One region of the Faecalimonas nexilis genome, then DNA from elsewhere that is predicted to be linked to it. Evidence: a T-box and tRNA genes for the amino acid it is inferred to sense, from the RefSeq annotation. Region 1 holds a T-box; the other regions hold tRNA genes.
The links. A T-box is a leader RNA that pairs with one kind of tRNA and senses whether it is charged. The one in region 1 lies ahead of thrS (threonine--tRNA ligase), so its partner is inferred to be a tRNA-Thr.

Region 1 (5,310 bases):
TACGTGCACCAATTTCATCACAAAAGCATATGCATCCGACACATGATTGCCAATGACAATCTGATATTGACCTCCTGCCTGTACAGTCGTAATGACACCCGGAATTTTTGCTACTTTTGCTCCGTCTACAACCGATTCGTCTTTTAAAATAAAACGAAGTCTTGTTGCACAGTGTGTGACGTTTACAATATTCTCGTCACCGCCAAGTTCTTTTACAATTTCTTTTGCCGTAATGGAATAATCAATTGCCATAGCCTTCTCTCTCCTTTTTTATTTTCTGCATTTAGTATAACAGACAGCCAAAAGGCTGTCTGCTCTTTCCCCTTGTTTGGGTACATGTATGCTGTTTTGAAATTTGTTACAAATCCGGCACATCTTGTGCCATCTTGATATACTAGTGTTCTGTCTCATTCACTTTCAGCATAATGACACAGAATGAATTTTCAGTCTGCAAGGCGGCGGAGTGAGGCGATGCGGTGGCATCGTCGATTGACGACAACGCAGTAGAGTGGAATTCAGGCAAGTCATTATGCGAAATATGAATGATACAGCACACTAGAGTCTTCTCGCAATCGTTTCCATCAGAAACAGTACCGGAACCTGTGATGTCACATTGTACCGCCCTTCCACAAATCTCTCTGTCACAAAATAAGACAGATTCATGTCCGAAATTTTAGACAATGTGGAAGAATCCTTGTTTGTGATACTTAAAATCTTACACTGATGACGTTTGAAACTTTCTGTCATCTCGATTGTCTGTCTGGTCTCACCCGACTCTGATAGCGCAATCACAACCGTGTCAATATACGTGTCTCTGGAAATTGGATAGTACGGATCATCAATATACTGACTGAATTTTCCCACATTTGAAAAATACCTGGCGCCATATCTGGCAAGTGTTCCTGATGAACCAACTCCGATGAGAATTACCTGCTGCGCTCCTCTGACCATATCAACCGCTCTGGAAATCTGCTCCTCAAATGCACTCGTATGAACACCCTGAAAATAATGCAGCAGCTCACTCAAATCATTCTGTGGCTGAATTTCCTTTCTGCTCTCCAAGTACAATTTAAATTTCACCCGAAATTCCGCATATCCATCACATCCTGCTTTCTTGCAGAATCGCATAATCGATGAAGTGCTGACGTGAACCGCGTCTGCTAATTCCCGAATTGTCATGTACTGTACCTGACTACTGTTTTTCATAATGTAATTGTAAATGACCAGCTCTAAGTCATTAAAAAGCTGAATGGTTTCATACGAGAACATTTTTATATTCCTTTCATCGTCAACTGAATTCGTTTTTTCTTCACATCCACACTCATCACTTTTACATCTACAATATCTCCGACACTTACCACTTCCAATGGATGCTTGATAAATTTTTTGTCTGTAATCTGCGAGATGTGTACAAGACCATCCTGATGCACTCCGATGTCCACAAATACTCCAAAGTCGATGACATTTCGGACGGTTCCTTTTAAAATCATGCCTTCTGTCAGATCTTTCATCTCCAGGACATCAGTTCTTAAAATCGGTTTTGGCATCTCATCACGCGGGTCACGTCCCGGTTTTTCCAATTCTTTTACAATGTCGCGCAGCGTAATTTCTCCGATGCCGAGTTCTTCTGCAAGTTTTTTATAATCTTTAATTGATTTGGAAAGTCCCTGCAAATTTCCTCCTGTGATATCTTTTGTTGTAAACCCTTGTTTTTCTAGCAGTTTTTCTGCCGCCTCGTAACTTTCCGGATGCACACTTGTCGCGTCAAGCGGATTTTTTCCACCCTGAATTCTCATAAATCCGGCACACTGCTCAAACGCTTTCGGCCCCAATTTTGCCACCTTTAAAAGCTGCTTTCTGCTCGTAAAGCTTCCATTTTCTTCTCTGTATGTGACAATATTTTTTGCGATCGCATTGGAAATGCCGGAAATATAAGCTAAAAGCGGTGCAGATGCAGTATTTAGATCCACTCCGACTTTATTTACACAGTCTTCCACAACACCGGACAGCGCTTCGCTTAATTTTTTCTGATTCATATCATGCTGATACTGTCCGACACCGATAGATTTCGGATCAATCTTCACAAGTTCTGCAAGCGGATCCTGGAGACGTCTCGCAATTGACGCCGCACTTCTTTGTCCTACATCAAAGTTCGGGAATTCTTCTGTTGCAAGTTTGCTTGCGGAATATACGGAAGCCCCCGCCTCGTTTGTGATAATATATTGCACTTTCTCCGGAATCTCTTTGAATAATTCTACAATAATCTGCTCTGATTCTCTGGAGGCCGTTCCATTTCCAACTGAAAATAACGTAATTCCGTATTTTCGAATCAGTTTCTTCAGTGTCTCTTTTGCTGCCTGAATCTTCTGAGGAGTAGTCGGTGCAGTCGGGTAAATAACAGTCGTATCCAGCACTTTTCCGGTTGCATCTACTACTGCAAGCTTACATCCGGTACGAAATGCAGGATCCCACCCAAGCACAACCTGTCCAACAATCGGCGGCTGCATCAAAAGTTGTTCCAAGTTCTTTCCAAAAACCTCAATCGCGCCGTCCTCTGCTTTTTCTGTTAGATCACTTCGGATCTCACGCTCAATCGCCGGCGCTATCAAGCGCTTATAGCTGTCTTCAATTACTTCCTGTAAAATCGGTGTTGTATACACATTATCTGAAGAAATGACTTTCTTTTCCAGATATTGCAAAATTCGTTCTTCCGGAGCCTCCACCTTCACAGTCAATATCTTTTCCTTTTCTCCACGATTCAATGCAAGAATACGGTGTCCGGCAAGTTTTGTAATCGGCTCTTCGAATTCATAGTACATCTCGTACACGGATTCTGTCTGTGCATCCTTCGCTATTGAAGTAATTTTTCCTTGTTTCGCAGTCAGATCTCGGATATAGATGCGGTAATCCGCCTCATCGGAAATATATTCTGCAATGATATCTTTCGCTCCATTGATTGCTTCCTCCGCCGTCTTTACCTCTTTTTCTTCCGAAATATAAGATTTTGCTGCTTCTTCTATCGGGACTTTTGTCTTTTGCAGCGTGATCAGCGCTGCCAGAGGTTCAAGCCCTTTTTCTTTTGCGATTGTCGCCCTCGTTCTTCGTTTTGGTCTATATGGGCGGTATAAATCTTCCACAACCACCAGTGTCTCTGCTGCAAGAATCTGCAACTTCAATTCTTCTGTCAGTTTCCCCTGCTCTTCAATTGTCGCAAGCACCTGCTCTTTTTTCTCTTCCAAATTTCGAAGATACATCAGTCTTTCGTATAATTTTCGAAGCTGCTCATCATTTAACGAACCAGTTGCCTCTTTACGGTATCTGGAAATAAACGGAATCGTATTTCCCTCATCGATTAACTTTACAGCCGCTTCCACCTGCCATTCTTTCACGCCAAGCTCTTCTGTTATTTTTTGATTTATATCCATTTCTAAAATCCTCTCTGTTCTACGCATGATACATTATTGTTCACACTCTCTATGCTGCTTTTGCGATCGACTGATATGTGAACTGTAACTATTATATCCAAAAATCCAGTCATTGACAAATCATTTTCCAATGTTATAATAGGGGATATAGAAACAGAAAACACGTTGATGAGACGAGTAAGATGTGAAAGGATACAGAGAGAGAGGTCGCAGGCTGGAAGCCTCTTATTGCGGAAACATCTGAAAACTACCTCGGAGTGGCTGCAAAACAGTCCGGTGATTCCGTTATAATCAGTTGAGTGGTTCTGGTATTTGCCAGTACAATTTGGGTGGAACCGCGAGTAAAGAGAACTCGTCCCTTGTAATGAAATTCATTACAAGGGATTTTTTTCGTTTCATTTTACGTTTAGGGACAGGGCATTTGTCAATTAGGGACGTAGTAAAATTCAATTTTCCTACGTCCCCAAATTAAAAAAGGAGAGATGATTATTATGAAAATTACATTAAAAGATGGTTCCGTAAAGGAATATGCAGAGAGCAAATCAGTATATGAAATTGCACTTGATATCAGCGAGGGGCTTGCGAGAGCAGCTTGCGCCGGAGAGGTAAATGGAGAAGTTGTAGATTTAAGAACAGTTGTATCAGAAGACTGTGAACTGAACATTTTGACTGCAAACGACGAGAAAGGGCTTGCCGCACTTCGTCACACGGCATCTCATGTTCTTGCAGAGGCAGTAAAGAGATTATATCCGGAGGCAAAACTTGCAATCGGACCTTCCATCGATACTGGATACTATTATGATTTTGAACATGCACCATTTTCAAACGAAGATTTAGAGACAATTGAAAAAGAGATGAAAAAGATCATCAAAGAAGGTGCTAAAATTGAACGTTTCGAACTTCCTCGTGCTGAAGCGATCGCACTTATGGAAGAAAAAGGGGAACCTTATAAAGTGGAATTGATCAACGATCTTCCTGAAGATTCTGTGATTTCATTCTACAGACAAGGTGAATTTGTTGATCTTTGCGCCGGACCTCACTTGATGAGCACAAAAGGTGTCAAAGCATTCAAACTGATTTCTTCTTCCGGTGCTTACTGGAGAGGAAATGAAAACAATAAAATGCTGACTCGTATTTACGGAACTGCGTATTCGAAAAAAGATGAATTAAAAGCACATATGGAACATTTGGAAGACATCAAAAAGCGCGACCACAACAAACTTGGCCGTGAGATGGAACTGTTCACAACTGTTGATGTCATCGGACAGGGACTTCCTCTTTTGATGCCAAAAGGTGCTGCTATGGTCCAGACAATGCAAAGATGGATTGAAGATGAAGAAGAACGCCGCGGTTATATGAGAACAAAGACACCGCTTATGGCAAAAAAAGATTTATATGTCATTTCCGATCACTGGGGACATTATAAAGAAGGAATGTTCGTTCTTGGAGATGAAGAAAAAGAAGGCGAAGAAGTATTCGCACTTCGTCCGATGACATGCCCTTTCCAGTATTATGTATATAAACAAAGCCAGAAGAGCTACCGAGATCTGCCATGCCGTTACGGTGAGACTTCTACTTTATTCAGAAATGAAGATTCCGGAGAAATGCACGGATTGACTCGTGTAAGACAGTTTACAATTTCTGAAGGACATCTTGTGATCCGCCCTGATCAGGTAGAAGATGAATTCAAAGGCTGTGTCGATCTTGCAAAATACTGTCTGACAACACTCGGTGTGGAAGAAGATGTAACATATCGTCTCTCTCTTGCAGATCCTGACAATATGGATAAATATCTTGGAACAAGAGAAATGTGGGATGAAGTAGAAGATGTTATGCGTAAAATGTTAGACCATCTTGAAATCAACTACACAGAAGAGACAGGTGA
Region 2 (5,310 bases), 1.3 Mb from region 1:
AGCCATTAATATATCATGTCTGTTTTTATAAAGTGCTCTCATTTTATTCAGATGACGCTCATAATATCCTTCTTCGATAAACCGTTGGATAATAAACTGATCGACTTTTGAGACCGTCGAGCTTAAAAATCTGCACTTTTCATTATATGCTGTAAGAAGTCGTTTTGGAAGTACCATGTAACTGATTCGGATTGCCGGCGCCAGCGACTTTGAAAAAGTCCCAAGATAAATCACTTTATCATTCATATCATATCCCTGCAATGCCGGAATCGGTCTTCCTTTGTACCGAAACTCACTGTCATAATCGTCTTCTATAATATATCTTTCTTCGGATTCTCCCGCCCATCTGAGCAGTTCCATTCTTCTTTTGATCGGCATAACGATACCAAGCGGATATTGGTGAGACGGCATAACATATGCGGTGTCTGCATTCGATTCACACAATTTTGAGACTTCCATTCCATATTTATCCATATCAATCGTCATCACTTCACAGGAAAGATTTCGAAACAAACGATACGCCTGCTTGTAAGTAGGATTCTCAAATGCAACCTTTCGTTGCTCTCCCATCACCATGCTAAGCAGCATAAGCAGATAATCATTTCCCGCACCGACAATAATCTGTTCCGGCTGACAATTCACTCCACGTGCCTGATACAGGTAGTTACGGATTGCATTTCGAAGCCCCTCTTCTCCCTGTGAATTTCCGAGACGGAACAAGTCCGTTCGATCGTCCACCAATATTTCTTTTGATAATTTTCTCCACACATTATACGGGAAGCTGCTTAAATCAATTCCACGCGGGCTGAAATCATAACGATATTTTTTCTTCTCGGTTTTCTCTCCTGCTTTTGATACCATGTTAAGCTCCGCAAATTGATACAATCCTTCCAATTGCGCGGCAAAAAAGCCTTTACACGGCTCCGACTCAATATACCCTTCCGACAAAAGCTGTTCATATGCCAGCTCTACCGTACTTCGGCTCACCTCCAAATGTCTGGAGAGAGCCCGTGTAGAAGGCAGTTTTTCTCTGCAGGCAATCCGCCCACTTTGAATCTCTGTCTTAATATGCCGGTAAATCTGCTCATACAGTGGCACATCCGATTTTGTCTTCAAATTGATTGTCAATTCATTCATCTGTTTATTTTGGCAGTTTGAAAGAGCTCTTCAAGGATACGATACGGTTAAATACAAGCGCATCCGGTTTTGAATCTTTCGCATCAATACAGAAATATCCGTTTCTCACAAACTGGAAGCTGTCATATGCTTTTGCATCGTCAAAGCTTGGCTCTAAATAGCAGTCTTTCAAGATTGTCAATGAATTTGGATTCAAGTTCAAAGAACCGTCCTCTTTATTGTAAACACCTTTTTCTTCGTCAACAATATTTTCATAAAGACGTACTTCTGCTTTCACTGCATATGGAGCTGGTACCCAGTGAATCGTACCTTTTACTTTTCTTCCTGTAAATCCACTTCCACATTTTGTCTCTGGATCATACGTACAGTGAATCTCTGTGATATTACCGTTTTCATCTTTTACAAAGCTTTCACATTTTACAAAATACGCATGCATCAGGCGCACTTCGTTTCCTGGGAACAAACGGAAATATTTTTTCGGTGGCTCTTCCATAAAGTCTTCTCTCTCAATGTAAAGCTCTCTGCAGAAAGGTACTTTACGGTATCCTAATTCTTCATTTTCCAAATTATTTGCCACATCCAAATATTCAACCTGTCCTTCCGGATAATTGTCGATGATCAGCTTGATCGGATCAAGCACTGCCATCATACGTGATTTTTTCATCTTCAAATCTTCACGGATACAGTATTCTAACATTGCGTAGTCCACAGAGCTGTTGCTCTTAGACACTCCGCAGAGATCTACGAACATCTTCAATGATTCCGGTGTAAATCCACGTCTTCTAAGTGCCGCAATTGATACAAGTCTTGGATCATCCCATCCATCTACAATACCGTCTTCGACTAATTTTTTGATATATCTCTTTCCTGTCACCACATTTGTCAAATATAATTTTGCAAACTCAATCTGTCTTGGTGCCGGTTCAAACTCACATTCTCTTACAACCCAGTCATACAGTGGTCTGTGATCTTCAAACTCTAATGTACAGATAGAATGTGTGATTTTCTCAATCGCATCTTCAATCGGATGTGCGAAATCGTACATTGGGTAAATACACCATTTATCACCTGTATTGTGATGCGTCATATGTGCCACACGGTAAATGATCGGGTCACGCATGTTGATGTTCGGTGATGCCATATCGATTTTTGCACGGAGCACTCTCTCCCCATCTTCAAACTCTCCATTTTTCATCGCCTCGAACAGCTCTAAATTCTCTTCCACCGTACGTTCACGGTACGGGCTGTTTCTTCCCGGTTCTGTCAAAGTTCCTCTGTACTCGCGAATCTCTTCCGCTGTCAGATCACATACATATGCTTTTCCTTTTTTGATTAATTTCACAGCACATTCATACATCTGGTCAAAATAATCTGATGCAAAAAACAGATTGTCTTTCCAGTCTGCTCCAAGCCATTTGATATCTTCTTTAATAGACTCTACAAATTCCACTTTCTCTTTTGTTGGATTCGTATCATCAAAACGCATATGGAATGTACCGTTATATTTCTGTGCCAATCCATAGTTCAGCAAAATAGATTTTGCATGTCCGATATGAAGATATCCATTCGGCTCCGGCGGGAATCTTGTGCATACCGTATCATATACACCTTCTCTTAAATCTTTTTCAATTTCCTGTTCTATAAAATTTTTTGAAACTACTTCGTTTTCCATGTCATTCCTCCACTATCTATTCTTCTTCCGTAAAATCCAAGACCACTTCACAGAAGATTCACTTTATTCTATAGGATACCATAAAATAAAGTTTGGAACAACACGTAATCTGCATTTTGCTATGATTTCTCTGTAACTTTCACGTAGGTACATCCATGCTCCATAAAATTGTCTTCATCTATTAGACAGCGAATTCCCTAAAATGGTTTCACTTCGAAAATTTTTTACTAAAAATAACATTGACAGATGAAACAAGCTATAGTAATATAAATTTGTTGTAAAAATATATGCTGCTGTGGCGCAGTCGGTAGCGCGTCGCCTTGGTAAGGCGGAGGTCACGGGTTCAAGTCCCGCCAGCAGCTGTACTCAGAACCTTTGATTTTTCAATGGTTCTTTTCTTTTTATCATATCAAATTCAAAATTCCACGATTTTTTACAATATAAGAAATACTGTACATTGGTAATAGTATACTTACCCAGGGAGCTGATGAGGTGCTATGCCAGCCACCCAGTAGAAAGGGGGTTGGTGCTTATGGTAACATGGTCTGATTTGTTTTCCTTTATTGCTATGCTTTGTGCAGTGATTACCCTTGTAACTAACAACAAACGCAAAAATAGCGCCACACCCGCAAAGTGTAGCGCTATTCTGTAATACATATTTCGCCGGGTAGCTTCTATATCTGCACAATCCCTGCCATTTTCGCTTTAATTCGCTGCAGTGCATTATCAATGGATTTCGGGCTTTTATCCAAAAGCTTTGCAATCGTCTGATAATCGATTCCCAACAAATGCAAATGCAGTACCCGATTTTCCAGATCACTCAACCTTTGTTTTAACTCCTGCTCAATCATCTGCAGATATTCTTTATTCAGGAACAACTCCTCTGGATTATTGTCTTTCATTGTCTGAATCGTCTCGATCAGAGGCTGCTGTTTTTCTTCCTGTGTATCCTCTCCCTGCTCATACAGGGAAATGTAAGAGTTCAACGGCATATGTTTCTGCCTCTGAGACGCTTTGATTGCACTGTACATCTGTCTTGATATACAAAGATCCGCAAAACTTGCAAAGGACGTTCCCTGCTCACTGTCATAATCACGCACCGCTTTGAAAAGTCCGATCATCCCCTCCTGAATCAAGTCATCGTTTTCCCCACCGAGAAGATACATCTCTTTCGCCTTTTTCTTCACAAGAAATTTATACTTATCCATGACATAATCGGTAATTTCCTGTTCCCCTGCCCGCAGATTGCAGATTAGCTGCTCATCTGTCATTTTTCCATAATCAGACATTCTTTTTCTCCTAAAACTACTGCAAACGCTGTCTTACAATCTCATATGCTAATACACCTGCCGCCACAGATGCATTCAAAGAATCAATGTCACCTTTCATCGGAATAGATGCGATGAAATCACATTTTTCTTTCACAAGCCGGCTTACTCCATCTCCTTCATTTCCAATAACCATCCCGATTGGACCTGTCAGATTCAGTCGGTACATGGATTCGCCGCCCATATCTGCACAGACAAACCATAACCCTTTTTCTTTCAGCTCTTCCATTGTTTTTGCGAGATTTGTCACCTTTGCGACCGGAGTATAATTAAGCGCTCCCGCAGATGTCTTTGCAACAGTAGCTGTAAGCCCGACTGCACGTCTCTTTGGAATGATCACGCCATGTGCCCCTGCAAGGTTTGCGGTACGGATGATCGCACCAAGATTATGTGGATCTTCAATGTTATCAAGCAAAATCAAAAACGGATCTTCGCCCTTCTTCTTTGCCAGTTCCAACATGTCTTCCACTTCTGAATACTCATAGGCCGCTGCATATGCAATCACACCTTGATGTTTCTTTGTCTCAGAAATCTGATCCAATCGTTCTTTTGTCACAAAATTAATGATAGTATCATGTTTTTTCGCCTCTCTGATAATTGTGCGGACCGGACCATCCTGACAGCCGTCAAGCACAAACAGCTTATCCACAGGTTTACCGGAGCGAAATGCCTCAATCACTGCATTGCGTCCCTCAACCATCAAATTTTCTACCTTTATCTCTTCGCTCATATAAGCCTCCTACACTTCTTTTTCTTTCAAACTGTCCAGACCGATTTTCACCAAATCCAACATTCGTTTCCATTCTTTTTTCAAATACAGATATCCGAGCAACGCCTCGAATCCGGTTGCTCTTCTATAATCGGTAATCGATTGATTTTTTGCCGGAGATACCGATTTTGCGTTTCTTCCACGCTTGTAAACAGCATGTTCTTCTTCTGTCAGCTCTTCCTGCATCGCGCGCATCATGAGAGACTGGGTGGACGCCTGAACATACATGCTGGTCTCCTTGTGCAGCTTATTCACCTGGCGGTTGCCTTGATTGATCACAAGGCTTTTGATAATCAAATCGTATATACTATCTCCTATATATGCCAATGTAAGAGGTGAATAACTGTTAACATCCACCTCTTTCATTTGAAAAACTTCTTGCATATAGGAATCAAATTCAAACC
Region 3 (5,310 bases), 730 kb from region 1:
CCGAATTCAAAACCTATTTTAATCTCATTTGGAAGGAGTTGAACCGCAATGAGTGAGACTTCTGTCTCCCAACAAAATTTTCTGCAAAAAAAGAGACAGCATAAGCGCATTGTTCACAGTTCCCGTTTTCTCATTCTCATCTTGTTTTTGGGAATTTGGGAATTCACTGCCTCAAAAGGATTTATTGATTCCTTTATTTTCAGCAGTCCTTCAAAAGTGGCAGCCTGTTTTTGGTCTATGGTCTGTGATAAAAGTATTTTTCTGCACATCACAGTCACACTTTACGAGACACTTGTCAGCTTTTTTCTCGTCATTTTGTGCAGTCTTCTTGTGACAATTCTTTTATGGTTCAGTCCAAAACTCTCCGAAATATTAGAACCGTTTCTTGTCGTTTTAAACAGTCTGCCAAAATCTGCGCTTGCACCACTTTTAATTGTGTGGCTTGGTGCAACTCGCACTACAATCATTGTCGCCGGCATGTCTGTCGCAATTTTTGGAAGCATCCTGAACCTATACACAACATTTATCAACGCTGACAAAGAAAAAATCAAACTGATCTACACGCTCCACGGGAACAGATTCCATGCACTGATGAAAGTAGTACTGCCAAGCTCCATTCCCGCTATCATCAGCAATATGAAAGTCAATATCGGTCTATGTCTTGTGGGTGTCATTATCGGAGAATTTCTGGCGGCAAGAAATGGTCTCGGATACCTGATTATCTACTCCAGTCAGGTCTTTAAGCTAGACTGGCTACTCATGTCAATTGTACTTTTGTGTATTATGGCTATGGGGCTGTATGCTTTGATTAATCTGTTGGAAAAATGGTATTTAAAAAAGTTCTAACTATCAAAATAGAGTGCAAGAAGTATTTCTGCAACTTCTTGCACTCTGTTTTTTCATCTTATTTTTTAAATAATTCCATAATGTCTTAATGCCTTTTCGATCCCGTCATCTTCCAAATCTGCAGTCCGGTACGCACAATATGGAAAAATCTCTTTCATGCTATTCCCCATCGCAACACTGTTTGGTACAAACTGAAGCATCTGAAGATCGTTCGTGCTGTCTCCAAACGCATAGCAATCTTCCAGCAAAATTCCATAATAATCCATAAGCATCTGAATACCGGACGCTTTCGAAATCCCCTTTGGAACAATCTCATACATTCCAGCGCCTCTGTCTATACAATCAAATTTCTCTGAAATATAGTTGTAGAACATCTTATAGTCACTCACTGTATTCACCCATACTACAAATTTATCAAATAAAATTTCTCCATCTTCCAGCGACTTTGGAATATCAAATGCTTTCGTACCGAACCTTGCTCTTAAATCATGAAGAATTTTATGATCTGGAAGCTCTTCATCAAAGAACACACGATTTTCCTCCTCAAACACCGCTGTGATATTGCATGTTCTTAACATCTTAATAATTTCCCTACAATATTCTTTTGTAAGTGTATTTTTAAAAATCGTCTTTTCTCCAACATAAATTGCCGTTCCGCATCCACAGACATAACCATCAAAACCTATCTCTTCTAAAAAATCATCAATACTAAATCTCGTTCGTCCCGTATTGATAAACACCAAATGCCCATTTTCTCTTGCCTTGCGAATTGCATTCACCGCACTTTGTGGAAGGTAATGTGTTCCCTCTGCCACAAGTGTTCCGTCAATGTCAAAAAAAAGCATTTTTCGACTCATATTGTTTGCCTCCTTCTCCATTCATGTAAACATTTAAACAAAAAAGTACCGCACCCTCTTGGAAATACTGATTTCCCTTGAAGTTACGGTACTTCTAATCTAGTCAGCTGAAAATCGGACTTGAACCGACGACCCCTTCATTACGAGTGAAGTGCTCTACCAACTGAGCTATTTCAGCAAGTGATTAAAACAAATCACAAGCTTTATTATATCGCATTTTCAAAAATATGCAACACTTTTTTCAAAAATTTACTGTTTAGCCTCTTCTTTCGGTAAATGCACAGTCATCTGCTGATAAGGTATTTCAATACCATTTTCGTCCATTGTCAGCTTAATTCTTTCTAGCAGCCTCCATCTCGTCGGCCAATACTCCTCCGTCTTCACCCATGATCTTGTTCCAATCACTACAGAACTTGCCCCAAGACTATCTACAAACACTAACACTTCTTCCTCTTTTAATACCGCTTCCTCTTCCATTAGGATCTGCTCAATCAACTGTTTTGCCTTTCTAAGATCTGCTTCGTAGGATATGTCTATCAAAAGATCCATTCTCCGCTCATTCTTTGCAGTCACATTGGTAAGACTGTTATTTGCCAATGCACCATTCGGAATTACAATAGTCTTGTTGTCAACAGTGGAAAGTTTTGTATAAAAAATTTGGATTTCTTTTACAGTACCTTCACACTTATTCGTGTCTTCAATAATATAATCTCCCACTACAAATGGTTTCAAAATCAAAATCAAAACACCGCCTGCAAAGTTCGATAGTGCGCCTTGCAGAGCAAGACCAATTGCCACACCTCCGGATGCCAGCAATGCCGCTACCGATGTCGTGTCGATGCCAAAATTACTTCCAATTGAAAAAATCAAAATAATATACAATACAAACTTTAACATCGAATCGACAAACTGCTCTACTCCTTTGTCTACCGTTGATTTTTGTAAAGAGCGTCTGACAATCTTCCGAAGCAGCTTGATAATTTTTGTTCCAATAAAAAATACAACCAGCGCAAGAAGCACGCGCACTCCAAAACCAATCAGTTCCGGAATATTATCATTCACATATTCCGCAAACTTTCCGACTTCTTGTACTGCCTCCGATGTAGCTTCCGTCACTTCTTTTGTAACTGCCCCATCTCCTACTGTATCTGCCAGTAATATCATATATACCTCCTATTTCAATGCCAAAAATGCTGCTAAATTTCCCCTCTTTCCATTGGATGCCCGATGTGAAAACAACAGTTCATGGTTGCAGCACGTGCACAAGTTCGTCACAGCCAAATGTGTTTTCAAAATCCCAGCTTCCTCCAATATCAACTCATTTGCTTTCCAAAGATTCAGTTGATATTTGCCATTTGTTTTCCTATAAAACAGTTTCTCCCAGTACTGCTGGTGAAAATTTTGTCTAAACGCATCAATGACGTCCTCGCTTACTTCATAACACGTCTGACAGATAGACGGTCCGATTGCCGCCAAGATATCTTCTGGATGACATCCATATTCGCTTCGCATCACTTCCACTGTCTTTTTCCCTATTTTCCCGACAGTTCCTCTCCAACCGGAATGACTTAGACCGATCACTTTTTTCACCGGATCCAAGAAAAACAAAGGGACACAATCCGCATAGAATGTTGTCAGACAAAGTCCCGGTTCATCTGTCACAAGACCATCCACATCCGAATAGTCAAGCGGTGTAGTCAAGCCTTTTCCCTTGTCTTTTGACGTGACAACGCGAATATTTGTCGTGTGTGTCTGCATGGAAAACACAAAACTATCATCCTCTACACCGATTGCATTTGCCATCCTCCGATAGTTTTCCCGGACAGCCGACTCGTCATCCCCTCTTGAAAAGCTTAAATTCATCGTACTGCAAACACCTTCGCTGACGCCCCCAAGTCTTGTCGAAAATCCATGACGGACCAATCCGGTGTCTGCCAGAAGTGGGTATTCCAAATACGGAACACCATTTTCTACTTTTTCCGTAAAAATTTTTTCATCGTTTTTATATGAAAACCCTATACTCATATTCTATCTTTCACTCCACAAAATCAAATGCATTCTTTAAAAGCTGTACTTCTGTTCCCAAAATACCTACCACATCAAAACGGCACGGCATCTCATGCCACTGATTTTTATAAACGTAATACTGTGCACACTTTGAAATTCTTCGCCGCTTCGCCAGTGATACTGCTTCCATCGGGTAACCTGCTCTCGCCGTCCTTCTGTATTTCACTTCACAAAAGACAAGATACTCCTGATCTTTTGCAATGATGTCAATTTCCCCTGCATTGCATTTGAAATTATATTCTATAATCTGATATCCGTGTGCTTCCAGATATTTTCCTGCAAGCCTCTCATAGTTCGTTCCTATTTTTCGTCTATTTTCCACTATATATCTCTTCTATTATAACTTAACACTTCAGTCTCAAACAAAATTTTTAATAAAGCTCATTCTATGAATCGGTGTAGCTCCAAGCGTTTTCAACGCCGTGATATGTTCCGCAGAACCATATCCTTTGTTACTCGCAAATCCATATCCAGGCAGCACATCATCATACTGAACCATAAGACGGTCTCTTGTAACCTTTGCAATGATACTTGCCGCTGCAATAGAAACACTTTTCGCATCACCCTTGATAATTGGCACCTGATCAATCGTCACTCCCGGAATCGTCACAGCATCATTCAACAACAGATCAGGCTCTGTCTCTAATTGTTGAATCGCTATACGCATTGCCTCATAAGTCGCCTGCAGTATATTGATCTCATCAATTCGTGCCGGACTCACAATGCCAATTCCTGTCGCAATCGCTTTTTCCATAATCTCATCATACAACTCTTCTCGTCTCTTTTCCGAAAGCTTTTTCGAGTCATTCAGATAAAGAATCTCACAATCTTTCGGCAAAATCACCGCACCGGCAACCACCGGTCCCGCAAGCGGTCCTCTCCCCACTTCGTCAATGCCGCATATATATGAAAAATGTGCGTATTTTCTTTCGTAAATACGCATATTCTCAATTCGTTCTCGCTCCATACAAAGTTTTTGTTCCTGTTTTTTATATTTTTGAATCAGATTGACTACTCCTGTACGCTCATCCTTCTCATATTTTGCATACAACTCGTTCAGCATCACTTTATCTGTAGCTTCAAATTCTGCTTTGATTTCACTAATTTTTTTATTCATGAGGAATCACCCCAATACTGTCTAATGGCCAGATCCGAATCCATGCCCTTCCAATCAACTCATCTATGTGAAGAATTCCAACGCTTGGATCACGGCTGTCTGAGCTATGATTTCTGTTATCGCCAAGCACAAAATATTCATCCTCACCAAGTTCAATCGGCTCTGCCGCAATCCCGGCATCTTCCATCACTTCCAGCCCATAATTTTCATCCAGCTTCTCTCCGTCAATATAAACATATCCGTCCTTCACCTGAACTGTTTCTCCCGGAAGCCCTATGATTCTCTTGATATAATATGTATTTTCTTTATGTCTATATGGGAATACAATAATTTCAAATCGCTTCGGATCCCGGAAACGGTAAGACAGCTTATCCACAATGAGATTATCCCCATCATGTAAAGTTGCCTCCATAGAGTGCCCGC

Region 2: it has a tRNA-Thr gene. The T-box ahead of thrS (threonine--tRNA ligase) is inferred to sense a tRNA for this amino acid. The anticodon was not compared.
Region 3: it has a tRNA-Thr gene. The T-box ahead of thrS (threonine--tRNA ligase) is inferred to sense a tRNA for this amino acid. The anticodon was not compared.

Annotation. Positions count from the first base shown of each region.
Region 1 is NZ_AP029189.1:810,802-816,111, reverse strand. Features, by position in the region: gene AC6I5B_RS03945 (beta-glucoside-specific PTS transporter subunit IIABC) at 1-252, opposite strand, end outside; gene AC6I5B_RS03940 (MurR/RpiR family transcriptional regulator) at 556-1,269, opposite strand; gene AC6I5B_RS03935 (Tex family protein) at 1,272-3,425, opposite strand; T-box leader at 3,582-3,788, shown strand; gene thrS (threonine--tRNA ligase) at 3,917-5,310, shown strand, end outside.
Region 2 is NZ_AP029189.1:2,118,073-2,123,382, forward strand. Features, by position in the region: gene pdxR (MocR-like pyridoxine biosynthesis transcription factor PdxR) at 1-1,137, opposite strand, end outside; gene AC6I5B_RS10835 (glutamine--tRNA ligase/YqeY domain fusion protein) at 1,142-2,809, opposite strand; tRNA gene AC6I5B_RS10840 (tRNA-Thr) at 3,099-3,171, shown strand; gene sigH (RNA polymerase sporulation sigma factor SigH) at 3,484-4,098, opposite strand; gene rlmB (23S rRNA (guanosine(2251)-2'-O)-methyltransferase RlmB) at 4,115-4,867, opposite strand; gene AC6I5B_RS10855 (Mini-ribonuclease 3) at 4,877-5,310, opposite strand, start outside.
Region 3 is NZ_AP029189.1:1,540,865-1,546,174, reverse strand. Features, by position in the region: gene AC6I5B_RS07800 (ABC transporter ATP-binding protein) at 1-56, shown strand, start outside; gene AC6I5B_RS07795 (ABC transporter permease) at 49-846, shown strand; gene AC6I5B_RS07790 (HAD family hydrolase) at 912-1,703, opposite strand; tRNA gene AC6I5B_RS07785 (tRNA-Thr) at 1,809-1,881, opposite strand; gene AC6I5B_RS07780 (mechanosensitive ion channel family protein) at 1,953-2,867, opposite strand; gene pgeF (peptidoglycan editing factor PgeF) at 2,877-3,728, opposite strand; gene AC6I5B_RS07770 (YraN family protein) at 3,739-4,092, opposite strand; gene rnhB (ribonuclease HII) at 4,129-4,887, opposite strand; gene lepB (signal peptidase I) at 4,880-5,310, opposite strand, start outside.